DNA from 2 places in the Mesorhizobium sp. MC2-1-1 genome. Region 2 is predicted to be linked to the other one. Evidence: riboswitches for the same ligand, from Rfam matches in the RefSeq annotation. Region 2 holds a riboswitch; the other holds the start of a gene.
The links. A riboswitch is a leader RNA that binds a small molecule or an ion and turns the genes downstream of it on or off. The one in region 2 is predicted to bind S-adenosylmethionine.
Positions count from the first base shown of each region.

Region 1 (7,585 bases), 1.5 Mb from region 2:
GCGCATGCAGCAGGATGCCTCGCATCTGTCGGATCTTTCCACCGATCTCGGCGTCGGCCTGCTGCAATCCTTCATTCTGCTGGCGTCCTTTATCGGCGTGCTCTGGCAGCTCTCTTCCGGCTTCGTTTTCCACATAGGCGACCATTCGATCACCATACCGGGCTACATGGTCTGGGCCGCGATCCTCTATGCCGGCATCGCGTCCTGGCTGAGTTGGCTGGTGGGCCGGCCGCTAATAGGCTTCAACAGCGACCGCTACACCCGCGAGGCGGAGCTGCGCTCCTCGATGGTCCGGGTCAATGAGAATGTCGATGCGATCGCGCTTGCTCATGGCGAGGCCGATGCAAGGCGCCAGCTCGAGCTCGACCTCGGCACTGTGCTAGGCGCCATGCGACGTATCTATAGCGCCCAGATCAATCTTTCCTGGGTAACCGATGGCTATGGCTGGATCACCGTGGTGGCCCCGATCCTGGTGGCGGCGCCGGTCTATTTCGCGGGCGACATCAGCTTTGGCGGGTTGATGATGGCGGTGGGCGCGTTCAATCAGGTGAATTCCTCGCTGCGCTGGTTCATCAACAATATCGGGGCCATCGCCGACTGGCGCGCGACGCTGATGCGTGTCGCCGATTTCCGAATCGCGCTTGGCGAAACGGACATCCTGCACGACAAGGAGAAGCGTATCGAGATCGGGGAAAATCCGGACGGCAAGCTGACTTTCGACAAGCTCGAAGTCGCCTCGCCCGACGGCTGTACCAAGCTTTCCGAGACGAATGTCGAAATCCATCCGGGCGAGCACATCATGATCACCGGCGATCCGCGCGCCGGCAAGACGCTGTTCTTCCGTGCCCTGGCAGGCCTATGGCCCTGGGGAGGGGGACGAATCGGCATGCCGGACGGGGAGAAGCCATTCTTCGTGCCGCGCACGCCTTACTTCCCGCTTGGTTCGCTGCGCGACGTGCTGAACCACGTCGAAGGCGCCAAGATCGACGACGCCGAGATCAAGGCCGTGCTCGGCGAGGTCGGCCTGGAGCGCCTGTCATCCCAGCTCGACCGCTCGGCGCGCTGGGAGCGTGAGCTGGCGGATGACGAGCAGCGCCTGCTGGCTTTTGCCCGGTTGGCGCTGCGGAAGCCGAAATGGGTCATCATCGACGAGGCGCTGGACACGTTGGACGGCACGACGCTGCGGCGCGTGCTAGCGATGTTGCAGACCAGGCTCCCGGATGCGGCAATCCTCAATATCGGGCGAGGCCTGCACAACAACCAGTTCTTTCCGCGGGCTTTCACCATCGTCAAGGACAGTGGCGGTTCGGCCCTCAAGCCGGCGCGCGTCCGCGCCGGGGCTATCGAACCGCCACCCCAGGCGGCGCGCCGCAGGAAATAGCTCTATTTTGCCGCGATCGTGGGGAATTATCGCCGGCGCCGACAGAACGCCCGCAGCCATGCTCGAGATGCTCAGCCTGCTTGCCTGTTTCGCCTGCGCGGCTTCGTTGCCCGCGCCTGACAACGGTATGCGGGCCGATGTGGAGCTGGTGCCTGCTGTCGACATCTCGCGGTCCATGGATGATGAGGAGTTCGCGCTCCAGCGCCCCGGTTATATCGAGGCGCCATCGCGTTTCCATTAACGCGGTGCGCCTGCGGCAGCCTTCCGATCCATACTTTCCGGAACCTGACAGGTAGCCGGCTCCGTTCACGCGCTAGACTGGCCGGGCGCCATATTTGGCGCGGAACTCGTCATAACAGTCGCGGCGCCAGCGGCGTCCGACGACATAGCCGCGCACCAGTTCGGTCGGCGAATAGCCGAGCGACTTGGACGACCGGTTGGCGTGATAACCAGAGAGCGCCTGAGGCAGCCTGCCCTTGAGGATATCGGCGATGATCTGACGCGCAATCATATAGGGCGGAATGTCGGGATAGCGATCGGCGATATAGGGATGCTTGCCGATAAGGTTGGCATAGGCCTCGACATAGCCGTCGCGGCGGCCGGAGATCGAATTCTCCGAACTATATTTCTTCCAGTCGATGTCCTCGGACAGCAAGGCGCCGCCGCGCTGGGCGAAGCGCAGCAGCAACTCGCGGTCCTGCATGCGCGTCACGTCGCTGTCGTAGCCGCCGATCGCGAGCAACGGCTCGAGCCGGGCCGTGATCGCCGAGCCCGCAATGAAGATCGTCTGGGAGACCAGGGCCCGCTGCAGCGCGCTCTTGTCGAGGATTGCGCCGCGATTGATGCATTTGGTGGCGCGACCGCCCTTCAGCGACAGGAAGGAGCTGATCATCACTTCGAGCGAAGGGTTCTCGTCGAAGCAAGCCAGCGTCCGCTCCAGCCGGTCCGACAGATAGACATCGTCCGAATCGAGGAAAGTCACCACGGGCGCCCGCGCCCGCTCTATGCCCGCATTGCGGGCGGCATTGGCGCCACGCCATTTGGCGCCGACATAGATCAGCCTCGGGTCGCGGATTTCGGCGATCGCCGCGGCCGTCCCATCCGTCGAACCATCGTCGACCACAATGTGCTCGAAGCGCGTAAGCGTCTGCGCCAGGACGCTTTCCACCGCGCGCACGACCTGGCTGCGCCGGTTGTGAGTCGGCGTGATCACAGTAATCAGCGGAACGTCTTCGCTCGACATCGGGCTGCCGTGACTGGTCGGATGTGGTGTGTGCCGGATGGGTCTCAGGATAATCTTCGGTTCCCATCTCTGATCGTGGCCGACGCTACAGAAAAGCCACGCTTGTGTCACGCCGCTATCGCCAAGAAATGCGGCAACAGGCGGCTTTCCCGTGGCATTGCGGTTTGAAGACGACAGGATCGGCCCTTGGGTTCGGTGGGACAGGTCCGCTCAAGGCGAGGGACATGCGCTGATCGATCACGCTCCGTGAGGTCAAGTCCTCTTCAACAGAAACACCGCCTGCTGACCAAAGAAATTCCAGAACCACCAGGGCATCGACAAGCCGATCTTCTGGCCGTTGGCGTCGAGCGCGGTGGCCCTCTCGACGGTCGCACCGAGCTCCTCGCACAGGTTGACGAAATCGCGGATGGTGCAGAAGTGGATGTTGGGCGTGTCGTACCAGGAATAGGGCAGGTCCTTGGTGACCGGCATCCTGCCCTTGACCAAAAGCGAGAAGCGCACGCGCCAGTGGCCGAAATTGGGGAAGGAGACGATGGCGCGGTTGCCGATCCTGAGTAGTTCGTCGAGCACCACCTTCGGGTTGCGCGTCGCCTGCAGCGTCTGCGACAGCACGACGAAGTCGAAGCCCTTGTCGGGGTAGAATTTCAGATCTGTGTCGGCGTCGCCCTGGATGACGGACAGGCCGCGCGCCACGCATTCGTTGACGCCGCGCTGCGAAAGCTCCAGGCCGCGGCCGTCGACCTGCTTGGTCTCCTGCAGCAGTTCCAGGAGCACGCCGTCGCCCGAGCCTACGTCGAGCACGCGCGAATTGGCCGGAATGAGATCGGTGACGACATCGAGGTCGACACGCTGGGCGCGATTGACGCTCATGGGGATACGGTCCGATCCTGGGTTTGCGTTCCGCTCATGCGCCGAGCCCTCTGGCGCGGGCGGCCGAGGCGATGAAGCCGTTGATGGCGGCGAACAACTCGGGCTCGTCGAGGAGGAAGGCGTCGTGGCCGCGATCGGTCTCGATTTCGACGAAGGAAACGGAAGCGCCCGCCGCGTTCAAGGCATGCACGATCGAGCGGCTCTCCTCGGTCGGAAACAGCCAGTCGCTGGTGAAGGAGACCAGGCAGAAGCGCGTCCTGGTGCCGGCGAAGGCGTCGGCAAGGCGCCCGCCGTGATCGGCGGCAAGGTCGAAATAATCCATCGCACGGGTCAGATAGAGATAGGAATTGGCGTCGAAACGGTCGACGAAGGTCATGCCCTGGTGGCGCAGGTAACTCTCGATCTGGAAATCGGCGTCGAAGCCGAATGTCAGCTCTTCACGGTCCTGCAAATTGCGGCCGAACTTGCGATGCAGCGCGGCTTCCGAAAGGTAGGTGATGTGGGCGGCCATACGCGCGACGGCGAGCCCTTTTTCCGGCCGCTTGCCGAACTCGAGATATCTGCCGCCATGCCAATCCGGATCGGCCATGACCGCCTGCCTGCCGACCTCGTGGAAGGCGATGTTCTGTGAGGAATGGCGGGCGCCGGTGGCGATCGGCAGGGCGCAGAAAACGCGCTCCGAATGGCTGGCCGCCCATTCCAGCACCTGCATGCCGCCCATCGAGCCGCCGAGCACGCAAAACAGCTTCTCGATGCCGAAATGATCGACCAGCATCGATTGCGCCCGCACCATGTCGCGGATGGTGATGATCGGCAGGTCGAGCCCATAGGGCTTGCCGGTGGCCGGGTTGGTCGAGGCCGGGCCGGTCGAGCCGAGGCAGCCGCCGACGACGTTGGAGCAGATGACGAAGAAGCGGTTGGTGTCGATGATCTTGCCGGGGCCGATCAGCACTTCCCACCAGCCGGGCTTGCCGGTCACCGGATTGGTGTTGGCGACGTGCTGGTCCCCCGTCAGCGCATGGCAGACGAGGATGGCGTTGGAGCGCGCGTCGTTAAGCGTGCCATAGGTCTGGTAAGCGATCTGGAAAGGCGCAAGAAAGGTGCCGGCATCGAGCTTCAGCGGCTTGTCGGCGCCAAAGCGCAACACCGGACTCGACGGATTGTCGGCCTCGTCGTTGGTCCTTGCTGCACGCTCTGCGGCCATGGCACCCTCATCCGTCCGCACCGGACTTTTTCCGGCGCGTTATCCGGCCGGTCCGCGGACAACAAAAAACCGGCCTGCCTTCGCAAAGCCGGTTACAGATTGCAAACGGCCCTTTAGCGAGTTGTTTAACGTGGCTGCAAGCCGACCGGCCAAATCACCACGGAAGTCTGACAATCCTTCTAGGACCAGCGCCGCCGTTCGTCAACGGTAAGCATCCTGCCGCAAGCGCCGGCACTCGACATTCCAGCCCGTGGCCTGTATTTCCGCTGCGGCCTTCGGACGAAGGTCTTCTCGACGGATTTGTGACATGAAGCAGGATCAGGCACGTCCGACGCCCCGCGCGGGCATCATGGACATCGAGGCCTATGTGCCAGGAAAAAGCACCGCGCCCGCCGGGGTGACGAAAGTCTATAAACTGTCGTCGAACGAGAATCCGCTGGGGCCCTCGCCGAAGTCAATCGAGGCCGCGCGCGAAGTGGCGGCCAAGCTCGACGTCTATCCCGATGGCACGGCGCGGCGGCTACGCGAGGCGATCGCCGAGGTGCATGGACTGAACCCTGCAAACATCATCTGCTCCAACGGCTCCGACGAGATCCTCGGGCTGCTGGCGCAGACCTACCTCGCGCCAGGCGACGAGGCCGTGTTCACCGAACACGCCTTCATGGTCTACAAGATCTACATCCAGGCGGCGGGCGCCAAGCCGGTGGCGGTCAAGGAAACCGACGAACGCGCCGACGTCGATGCGATCCTTGCCGCGGTCACACCGCGCACGAAGATCGTTTTCCTCGCCAATCCCAACAATCCGACCGGCACCTATGTGCCGTTCCAGGAGGTGCGCCGCCTGCATGCGTCTCTGCCGAAGCATGTGCTCCTGGTGCTGGATGCCGCCTATGCCGAATATGTGCGGCGCAACGACTACGAAGCCGGCATCGAGCTCGCCGGCAGTTCGGAAAACGTCGTCATGACCCGCACATTCTCCAAGCTCGGCCTAGGCGGCGCGCGCATCGGCTGGATGTATGGACCACCGCATATCGTCGACGCCATCAACCGCATTCGCGGTCCCTTCAACGTCAACGCAACCGCGATCGAGGCCGGCATTGCCGCTATCCGCGACCGCGCCCATATCGAGCGCAGCGTGGCGCATAACGAGAAATGGCTGACCTGGCTCAGCGAACAGTTGGTCGGGCTTGGGCTGCGCGTGACGCCCAGCGTCGGCAATTTCCTGCTGATCCATTTCCCCGACGACAATAAGCACTCGGCGGCCGCGGCCGACGACTATCTGAGCCAGCGCGGCTATATACTGCGCCGTGTTACCGGCTACGGCTTTCCCAACGCGCTGCGCATGAGCATCGGCACCGAGGAGGCCAATCGCGGCGTCGTCGAGGCGCTCAAGACCTTCCTGAAAAGCTGAAGCACCATGGCATCACCGATGTTCGAGAAAATAGCGCTGGTCGGCATCGGCCTGATCGGGTCGTCGCTTGCCCGCGTCATCCGCCGCGAGGGCCTGGCGCGCCATGTCGCCATCGCGACGCGCAGCGCATCGACGTTGAAGCGCGCCGAAGAGCTCGGCCTTGGCGATTCCTACACGACCGATGCCAGGGAAGCGGTGCGCGATGCCGACCTCGTTATCGTCTCTGTGCCGGTCGGCTCATCGGGCGAGGTTGCGGCCGAGATCGCGCCGGCACTGAAGAAAGGCGCCATCCTTACCGATGTCGGCTCGACCAAGGCCTCCGTTATCGCGCAGATGCAGCCGCATGTGCCGGAGGGCGTGCACTTCATTCCCGGACATCCGCTGGCAGGCACGGAAAAATCCGGACCAGACGCCGGCTTCGCCGATCTCTTCGAGAACCGCTGGTGCATCTTCACGCCATTGACTGGCACCGACCCCTCGGCGCTCGAGAAGCTCTCGGAATTCTGGCGGCGCTGCGGCTCCAACATCGACACGATGGATCCGCAGCATCACGACATGACCTTGGCGATCGTTTCGCACCTGCCGCACATCATCGCCTACAACATCGTCGGCACGGCGGACGATCTGGAGGCGGTGACCAAGAGCGAGGTCATCAAATATTCCGCTTCCGGTTTCCGCGACTTCACCCGGCTTGCCGCCTCGGACCCTACCATGTGGCGGGATGTCTGCCTGCACAACAAGGACGCGATCCTGGAGATGCTGGCGCGATTCTCGGAGGACTCTCGCCTCGCTGCAGCGGGCGATCCGCTGGGGCGACGGCGAGAAGCTGTTCGATCTCTTCACTCGTACCCGCGCCATCCGCCGCTCGATCATCGAGGCCGGCCAGGACATCGACGTGCCGGATTTTGGTCGGCAGGCCGTCGAGCACCCGGCCAAATCGTAAGCGGATTCCTCGGCGCTATTGCGATGCCGGCCAGTTCGCCGTCATCATGGCCAGCGTCTCGGCCCTATTCGGCGCGCCGAGCCTGCCGCCGAAACGCAGGCATTTGAGCGCGGCGGCGGCGCTGGCGAAGCGTAGCGCTTCCTCCATCGGCATCGCCTCGGCGAGGGCAACGGCAAAGGCGCCGTGGAAGACGTCGCCGGCGGCGAGCGTGTCGACAGCCTTGACCCTCGGCGCCTCGACATGGCGCACGCCCCCGGTTGCCCGGTCGTGCCACCAGGTGCCGGCCGCGCCGCCGGTCACCGCGACAAAGGCGTCGGTGCGCGAGGCGAGGTCGGCGCAGGCGCTTTCGGGGTCAAGCGCGTGGCCGCAGACGATGCGGGCCGCGGGCTCCGAGGCAACTATATGCGACGCCAAGGGCAGCAAGCGCTCCAGAACCTCGACGGGCGCGGTGTCGGCGTCCAGGATTGCCGGGCGGCCGATCGATCTGGCCGCGCTCAGAGCGAGCGCCGCGGCGCCCGGCCAGCGGACATCGA
Region 1 covers NZ_CP195205.1:3,877,967-3,885,551, reverse strand. The annotation lists gene ACR64R_RS19195 (ABC transporter ATP-binding protein/permease) at 1-1,381, shown strand, start outside; gene ACR64R_RS19190 (DUF1194 domain-containing protein) at 1,440-1,622, shown strand; gene ACR64R_RS19185 (glycosyltransferase family 2 protein) at 1,695-2,624, opposite strand; gene metW (methionine biosynthesis protein MetW) at 2,877-3,494, opposite strand; gene metX (homoserine O-acetyltransferase MetX) at 3,529-4,698, opposite strand; SAM riboswitch at 4,792-4,869, opposite strand; gene hisC (histidinol-phosphate transaminase) at 4,997-6,109, shown strand; partial or broken gene ACR64R_RS19165 (prephenate/arogenate dehydrogenase family protein) at 6,116-7,052, shown strand; gene ACR64R_RS19160 (sugar kinase) at 7,068-7,585, opposite strand, start outside.
Region 1: linked by a shared signal. The riboswitch ahead of metX (homoserine O-acetyltransferase MetX) and the one ahead of ACR64R_RS26550 (O-succinylhomoserine sulfhydrylase) in region 2 are both predicted to bind S-adenosylmethionine.

Region 2 (7,585 bases):
GTGACACACGACAATGTTGGTGTGCACAGGCCATGCCGGGCGACTCGGGCGCTCCGTCGACTGATCAAACGGCCGCGTTCGGCCCAGAGCATCCAGGAAAAGTGTAAACGGTTTTCCGTCCGCAATTGCGTGAAAACAAAGAGATAGAGTGGTTCGCCGTTTCGCCGAAACGGTGAAACTCTCTGCCGGGAGTGACCATATCTCAATGGAACTGACTATCGCAGCCGCCTTGGGTTCGTCAGCCCTTCTTCTCGCCAATCTCGCCAGCATCCTGCTCGCCTCGTCGCGGCTTAAGAAGCGGCGTGTCGTTGCGCCCCCCTCCGGCCTGCGGCCGCCGGTTTCGATCATCGTGCCGTCGCGCGGCGTCGAGCCGTTCACGGAAGAGACGCTGCGGCGCGCCTTCTCGCTCGATTGGCCGCGCTATGAACTGATCTTTTGCGTTGCGCATGCCGAAGACCCGGTGGCGAAGCTCATCGATACGGCGATCGCGCTCAACCCCAAGGTTCCGGCGCGGCTTCTGGTCGGCGACGATCGCATCAGCGCCAATCCCAAGCTCAACAATTGCGTCAAGGGATGGCAGGCGGCGCGCTACGATTGGGCGATCCTCGCCGATTCCAACGTGCTGATGCCGGCGAACTACGTCCAGCAGATGATGGCGGCATGGCGCCCGGATACCGGCCTCGTCTGCTCGACGCCGATCGGCTCTCGGCCGGACGGTTTCTGGGCCGAGGTCGAATGTGCCTTCCTCAACACGCTGCAGGCGCGCTGGCAGTATGCCGGCGAGGCCCTCGGCCTCGGTTTCGCCCAGGGCAAGAGCATGTTGTGGAACAAGCCGATGCTGGATGCCAATGGCGGCATCCATGCCTTGGCCGCCGAGATCGCCGAGGATGCGGCGGCGACCAAGCTGGTCAACGGACTCGGTCTCAAGGTCAATCTCGTCGCCTCGCCGTTCGAGCAGCCGCTCGGCCAGCGCCGGCTCGGTGAGATCTGGTCGCGCCAGGCGCGCTGGGCAAGGCTGCGCCGCGTCACCTTCCCGCTGTTCTTCGCACCGGAGATCCTGACCGGCGCGGCATTGCCGCTGCTGCTTGGCCTGGTCGCGGCGGCGAGCGCCGGTGTCAGCCTGCCCACGGCGGCGCTCTGCGTGCTGGTCGTCGCCTATCTGCCGGAATGCCTGCTCGCCTGGGCAAAAGGCTGGTATCTGTCGCCGCTCAGCGTGACCGCGATGATCGTGCGCGACGTCATGCTGCCCGCCATCTGGGTGCGGGGATGGCTGGGAGGCGCGGTCGATTGGCGCGGCAATGCCATGACCATCCGCACCAAGGCGATGACCGAGCTGGAAGAAGGCGCCTGAACGGCACCCACGCTGTCCCTTCCTTGTGGCGTCCGCTATCTCGCCGCCTTCAGCGCCTGTTCGACGTCCTCCAGCAGATCGTCCGTGTCCTCAAGGCCGACGGAGAGCCTGAGCGTGCCGGGCCCGATGCCAAGCTCTGCCCGCGCCTCGTCGCTCAGGTTCTTGTGCGTCGTCGTCGCCGGATGGGTGATCAGGCTCTTGGCGTCGCCGAGATTGTTTGAGATCAGCACGATATCGAGCGCGTTCTGGAAGGCGAATGCCGCCTGCTTGCCGCCCTTCACCTCGAGGCAGATCAGCGTCGAGCCCCCGGACATCTGCTTCTTGACGATATCGGCCTGCGGGTGGTCGGCGCGGCCAGGATAGATGACGCGGGCGATCTCCGGCCTGCCGGCCAGCAAATCGGCGATCTTGCCGGCGCTCTCGGTCTGCTGGCGCACGCGCAGCGGCAGCGTTTCCAGGCCCTTCAACATCGTCCAGGCATTGAAGGGCGACAGGCTCGGCCCGGTGTGGCGGAAATAGTCGTGCAGGTTCTCGTCGATCCATTTCTTGTCGGAGAGGATGACGCCGCCGAGGCAGCGGCCCTGGCCGTCTATGTGCTTGGTTGCCGAATAGACGACGATATGGGCGCCGAGTTGCAAGGGCTTCTGTTGCAGCGGCGTGGCGAAGACGTTGTCGACGATCACGCGCGCCCCGATCGAATTGGCGAGCCTGGCGACCGCGGCGATGTCGACCACCTCCAGCGTCGGGTTGGTCGGGCTTTCCAGGAAGAACAGCTTGGTGTTCGGCCTGACCGCCCTCTCCCAGTTTGCAATGTCTCGCCCGTCCACCAGCGTCGCCTGGATGCCGTAGCGCGGCGCCAGCGTCTCGACAATCCACCGGCAGGAGCCGAACAGGGCGCGCGCGGCGACGATATGGTCGCCGGCCTTGACGCTGCAGAGCAATGCGGCGGAAACGGCGGCCATGCCGGAGGCCGTGGCGCGGGCATCCTCGGCGCCCTCCAGCGCGCACATGCGCTTTTCGAACATGTCGACGGTCGGATTGGCGTAGCGCGAATAGATGAAGCCGGGCTCCTCGCCCTTGAAGCGGGCCTCCGCGGCCTGCGCCGTCTCGTAGACATAGCCCTGCGTGAGGTACATCGCCTCGGCCGTCTCGCCAAATTGGGAACGCAGCGTTCCGCTGTGCACGAGTGCCGTCTGAGGTTTCCAGTTGCGCTTCTTGATGCTCATAGCCCTGCTTCCAGACACAAAAAAACCGGCCGCGAAGTCGCAACCGGTCCATATAGCCTTGCGGCTCGACGGTCCTTTAGCGACTTGTTTAACGTGGCTGCAAGCCGACCGGCCAAATCACCACGGGATAACGACCCTTTAGACCCGCGCGGCGCTTGCGTCAATTGCCGGCTTCATTAAGAGGTTTGTACCAGGCAGGTTCCGCAAAAGTGTCCAGCGGTTTTGCGGCAAGAACCTGCCACAAAGAGACCGGCCTCGATGGAGCCAGCCTTTGCGGCAGACAGGCATTCTTCCGGATCAGGAGATCGCGGCGCTGTTCAAGGCGAAAGCGCTGAAGTCGCCGCGCGCGCCGGACGCCGACCAGATCCAGCCGGCCAGCCTCGATCTCAGGCTCGGCGACAGGGCCTATCGCGTGCGCGCTTCCTTCCTGCCGGGGCCCGATCATCTGGTCGCCGACAAGCTCGAGCGGCTGAAGCTGCACGAGATCGACCTCGCCGGGGGCGCGGTGCTGGAAACCGGCTGCGTCTATATCGTGCCGCTGCTTGAAAGCTTGGCGCTGCCCGCCGGGGTTTCCGCCTCGGCCAACCCTAAGAGCTCCACCGGCCGTCTCGATATTTTCACGCGGGTGATGACCGACCGCGGCCATGAGTTCGACAAGATCGCCGCCGGCTATCACGGTCCCCTCTACCTCGAAGTCAGCCCTCGCACCTTCCCGATCGTGGTGCGCGCCGGCTCGCGCCTGTCGCAGATCCGTTTCCGCATCGGCAATGCGGTGCTCTCGGAGAACGAGCTACGCGATCTTCACCGCGCCGAGATGCTGGTCGCCACCGAGCCGCCCAACATTTCCGGCGGCGGCATCGCGCTTTCCATCGACCTCGACGGCGACAAGGACGGGCTTGTCGGTTATCGCGGCAAGCACCACACCGGCCTGGTCGACGTCGACAAGCGCGCCGCGCAGGATGTCGTCGATTTCTGGGAGCCGATCTACAAGAGCGGCGCCGGCGAGTTGGTGCTCGACCCGGACGAGTTCTACATTCTGGTCAGCCGCGAGGCCGTGCATGTGCCGCCGCTCTATGCCGCCGAGATGACGCCCTTCGACCCGATGGTCGGCGAGTTCCGCGTCCATTATGCCGGCTTCTTCGATCCGGGATTCGGTCACTCCGCAGCCGGCGGCAGCGGCAGCCGCGCCGTGCTCGAAGTGCGCAGCCACGAAGTGCCCTTCATCCTTGATCACGGCCAGATCGTCGGCCGCCTCGTCTACGAGCATATGCTGAAGCGCCCACAGGCGCTTTACGGCACCGATCTCGGCTCGAACTATCAGGCGCAGGGCTTGAAGCTCTCCAAGCATTTCCGTACGGCGCGGTGATTGCGACAGCTCAGCCTCGCTGGCGTTAGCCGCGAAATAGATATGCTTTCGCAGCGCCAAGACAGCCATAGAACTCGCCGATGAACAGCAGTTCGCGTACGGTCAGGCGCTTTCTGCCCCAAAATCCCCTTGTTTGGCTCTCGTCGTCTAGCGAGGCGCTTGTGCCGGACTGCAAAGGGAACAGTTGCTTGTCGAGGCATGCGAGGACGTAAGCTCGCGCGGAGTCGATGCCGCAAGCCTTGGCCTTGTCGTTGAGCCCGCTGGCCTGCAGCGCCGATGTCATGCGATCCGTGTTGCGCATCAGGAAGCCCACTTGCGGTTTGGAATAACCGGTGGCCATAAGCCGGCTCGTCATCGCCGATCGGGCTTGGCGGTAGGAGACCGGACTGCATTTGGCTGCGCCATAGGCGGTGGAGGACATAAAGACGAAGGCAAGGCCAAGGCCCATCAACGCAAAGCCGATCCGCTTTCGGTCCATCCAGCCCTGTCCGTTCTAGAGCGCCTTCACCGTCACCTTCACCGGCTTTTCGATCTCCAGCGGGTTGCGCAACGGCAAGCCGAAATCCTTGGCCTCGATCTCGAACACGTCGCCGGCTTCGGTCCTGATGCCGTCGGCGAAGGACAATGTAGCGGTGCCGAACATATGCACATGCACGTCGCCCGGCTGGCGGAAGGCCGAATATTTGAAGTGGTGGTGTTCGAGATTGGCGATGGTGTGCGACATGTTCGCTTCGCCGGACAGGAACGGCTTTTCCCAAAGCAGCTTGCCGTCGCGCCAGATGCGTGATGAGCCCCTGACATCGGCAGGAAGGTCGCCGATCAGGATTTCAGGTCCGAACGAGGCGTTGCGCAACTTGGAATGGGCGAGGAACAGATAGTTCACCCGCTCGGTCACATGGTCGGAAAATTCGTTGGACAGCGTGAAGCCGACACGGAACGGCGCGCCGTCGTCGCCAATGACGTAGATGCCGGCGATCTCGGGCTCCTCGCCGCCATCCTGCGCGAAGGCCGGCGACACCAGCGGCGCGCCCGGCGCCACTGCCATCGTGCCGTTGCCCTTGTAGAACCATTCGGGCTGCACCCCGACCTCGCCCTTGGCGGGCTTGCCGCCTTCGAGGCCCATGCGGAACATCTTCATGGAATCGGTGAGTTCCTCCTCGCCGCCCTCGCTGAGCTTCTTATGCATGGAATCGCGCGTCGCCGCGGAGCCGAGATGCGTGAGACCGGTGCCGGTGAGATGCAGATGCGCCGGATCGGGATGGTTGATGGGCGACACCAGCCTGCCCCTCTTGTAGGCGGCATCGAGGTCGACCGTCTCGCCATAGCCCTTGCGCTCGATCAGCGCTTCGAGCCCGGTGCCTGTCCGCGCGGCCTCCATTGCCAGCGAATAGACGCTGCGCGCGCCGTTGATGACCTTGGTCTTGCCGCCACCGTTGCGGGCGACGACGCGGATGGTCTCGGCGTCGTCGAGGATCTGGGAGATCAGCATGTTGAACCCTCTCTCATCTTGACTGGTCGAGGCCGCCTCGCAAGCAAACCTCGACCAGCGCGGCGTGGAGAAATCCAAGCCACGGTTGAAATTCTTCGTCCGGATTGCGCTCGCGAGTCTGGTCCTTGCCTGGACTTCTTGCGCCGACGGGTCTGCCGGCAGCTCCGCGATCTAGAACCCGTATGCCTCCTTAAATCCGCTTCCGGCCTTGGCCGTTGTCTTGATGCATGTCGTTTCCCCAAAACCGCCAGGCACTTTTGGGCAACATGCACTAGGCCTTGTTCTTGTTGTAGACGTCGAAGATGACGGCGCCGAGCAGCACAAGGCCCTTGACCACCTGTTGCCAGTCCACATTGACGCCCATGATCGACATGCCGTTGTTCATCACGCCCATGATGAAGCCGCCGACCACGGCGCCTATCACCTGGCCGACGCCGCCCATCGCCGAGGCGCCGCCGATGAAGACTGCCGCGATCACGTCGAGCTCGCTGCCCAGACCCGCCGCGGGCACGGCCTGACCGAGACGCGCCGCGATGATCAGGCCGCCAAGCGCCGACAGCACGCCCATGTTGACGAAGACGAGCAGCGTCAGTCTTTCGGTGTTGATGCCCGATAGCTGCGCGGCCTTGGCGTTGCCGCCCATGGCGTAGATGCGGCGGCCGATGGTCATGCGCTTGGTCACGAACACGAACAGCGAGATCAGCACGCCCATCACCAGGAGCACGACCGGCAAGCCCCTGTAGCTCGCGAACTGGAAGACCAGGAACAGCGCCAGCGCGCTGCCGACCAGCGTCTTGATGACGAACAACAGGAAAGGCTCGGCCTCATAGCCATGCCGTTCGCGCCTGCGCCGGGTCCTCAGCCCGAAATAGGCGTAGGCGAGTACGGCAATCACGCCGAGCACGACCGTCGTCATGTGCAGCGTAAGCCCGCTGCCTATGATAGTCTTGCCGGCGGCGTTCACCGTCGGCGGAATCAGCGTCAGCGGGCCGATCACGTCCGGGATGAAGCCGGAGCTCAGCGCCTTGAAGCTGTCCGGGAGCGGGCCGACCGAGGAGCCGCCGCCAAGCAGCGCCTGGCAGATGCCGCGGAAGATCAGCATGCCGGCGAGCGTCACGATGAAGCTCGGTATCTTATGATAGGCGATCCAGTAGCCTTGCGCGGCGCCGATCAGCGCTCCCACGATCAGGCAGACGATCGAGACCACCAGCGGATTCGAGAATATCCCGAGTGGCCAGATGACCATCATCATCGCCGCCAGCGCGCCGATGAAGCCGGCGACCGATCCCACGCTGAGGTCGATATAGCCGGCGACGATCACCAAGAGCATGCCGAGCGCCATCACGATGATGAACGAGTTCTGCTGCACCAGGTTGGAGAGGTTGACCGGTTTGAACAGCGTTCCCGACGTCGTGTACTGGAAGAACAGCATGATGACGATCAGCGCGATGATCAGGCCATATTCGCGCAGGTTCGTCGCCAATGCCGAGACGGCGACGCGCTGTCCCTGCTTGACGTCCTCGGCGACGCCGCTCTGCGGCGCGGGAGCGCTTTCCGTGCTCATGATGCTTTTCCTTCTCCCCGAACGATGGCGCGCATGATTTTTTCCTGGCTCGCGTCGCTTGCCGCCATTTCGCCTACGATACGCCCTTCGTTCATCACGTAGATGCGGTCGGAGATGCCGAGCAGCTCAGGCATTTCCGACGATATGACGATGATCGCCTTACCTTCGGCGGCGAGGCGCGCGATGATCGTATAGATTTCGTACTTGGCGCCGACGTCGATGCCGCGGGTCGGCTCGTCCAGGATCAGAACTTCCGGATCGGCGAACAGCCACTTCGACAGCACCACCTTCTGCTGGTTGCCGCCCGACAGGTTTCCGGTCAGCTGGTAGACGCTGGAGGCGCGGATATTGGTCTTCTTGCGGTAGTCGTTGGCCACGCTCATCTCGCGCATGTCGTCGATGACGCCGCGGCTGGAGACGCCGCCCAGGTTGGCCAAGGTCACATTGTGCTTGATGTGGTCGATGAGGTTGAGGCCGTAGGTCTTGCGGTCTTCGGTGACGTAGGCGATGCGGTTCTCCACGGCCTTGCTCACCGATGAGAGGTCGATCGACCTGCCTTCGAGCAAAACATCGCCGGTGATGTGCCGGC
Region 2 covers NZ_CP195205.1:5,380,508-5,388,092, reverse strand. The annotation lists gene ACR64R_RS26555 (ceramide glucosyltransferase) at 206-1,351, shown strand; gene ACR64R_RS26550 (O-succinylhomoserine sulfhydrylase) at 1,387-2,577, opposite strand; SAM riboswitch at 2,634-2,711, opposite strand; gene ACR64R_RS26545 (2'-deoxycytidine 5'-triphosphate deaminase) at 2,849-3,943, shown strand; gene ACR64R_RS26540 (hypothetical protein) at 3,969-4,283, opposite strand; gene araD1 (AraD1 family protein) at 4,437-5,432, opposite strand; gene mmsB (multiple monosaccharide ABC transporter permease) at 5,704-6,996, opposite strand; gene mmsA (multiple monosaccharide ABC transporter ATP-binding protein) at 6,993-7,585, opposite strand, start outside.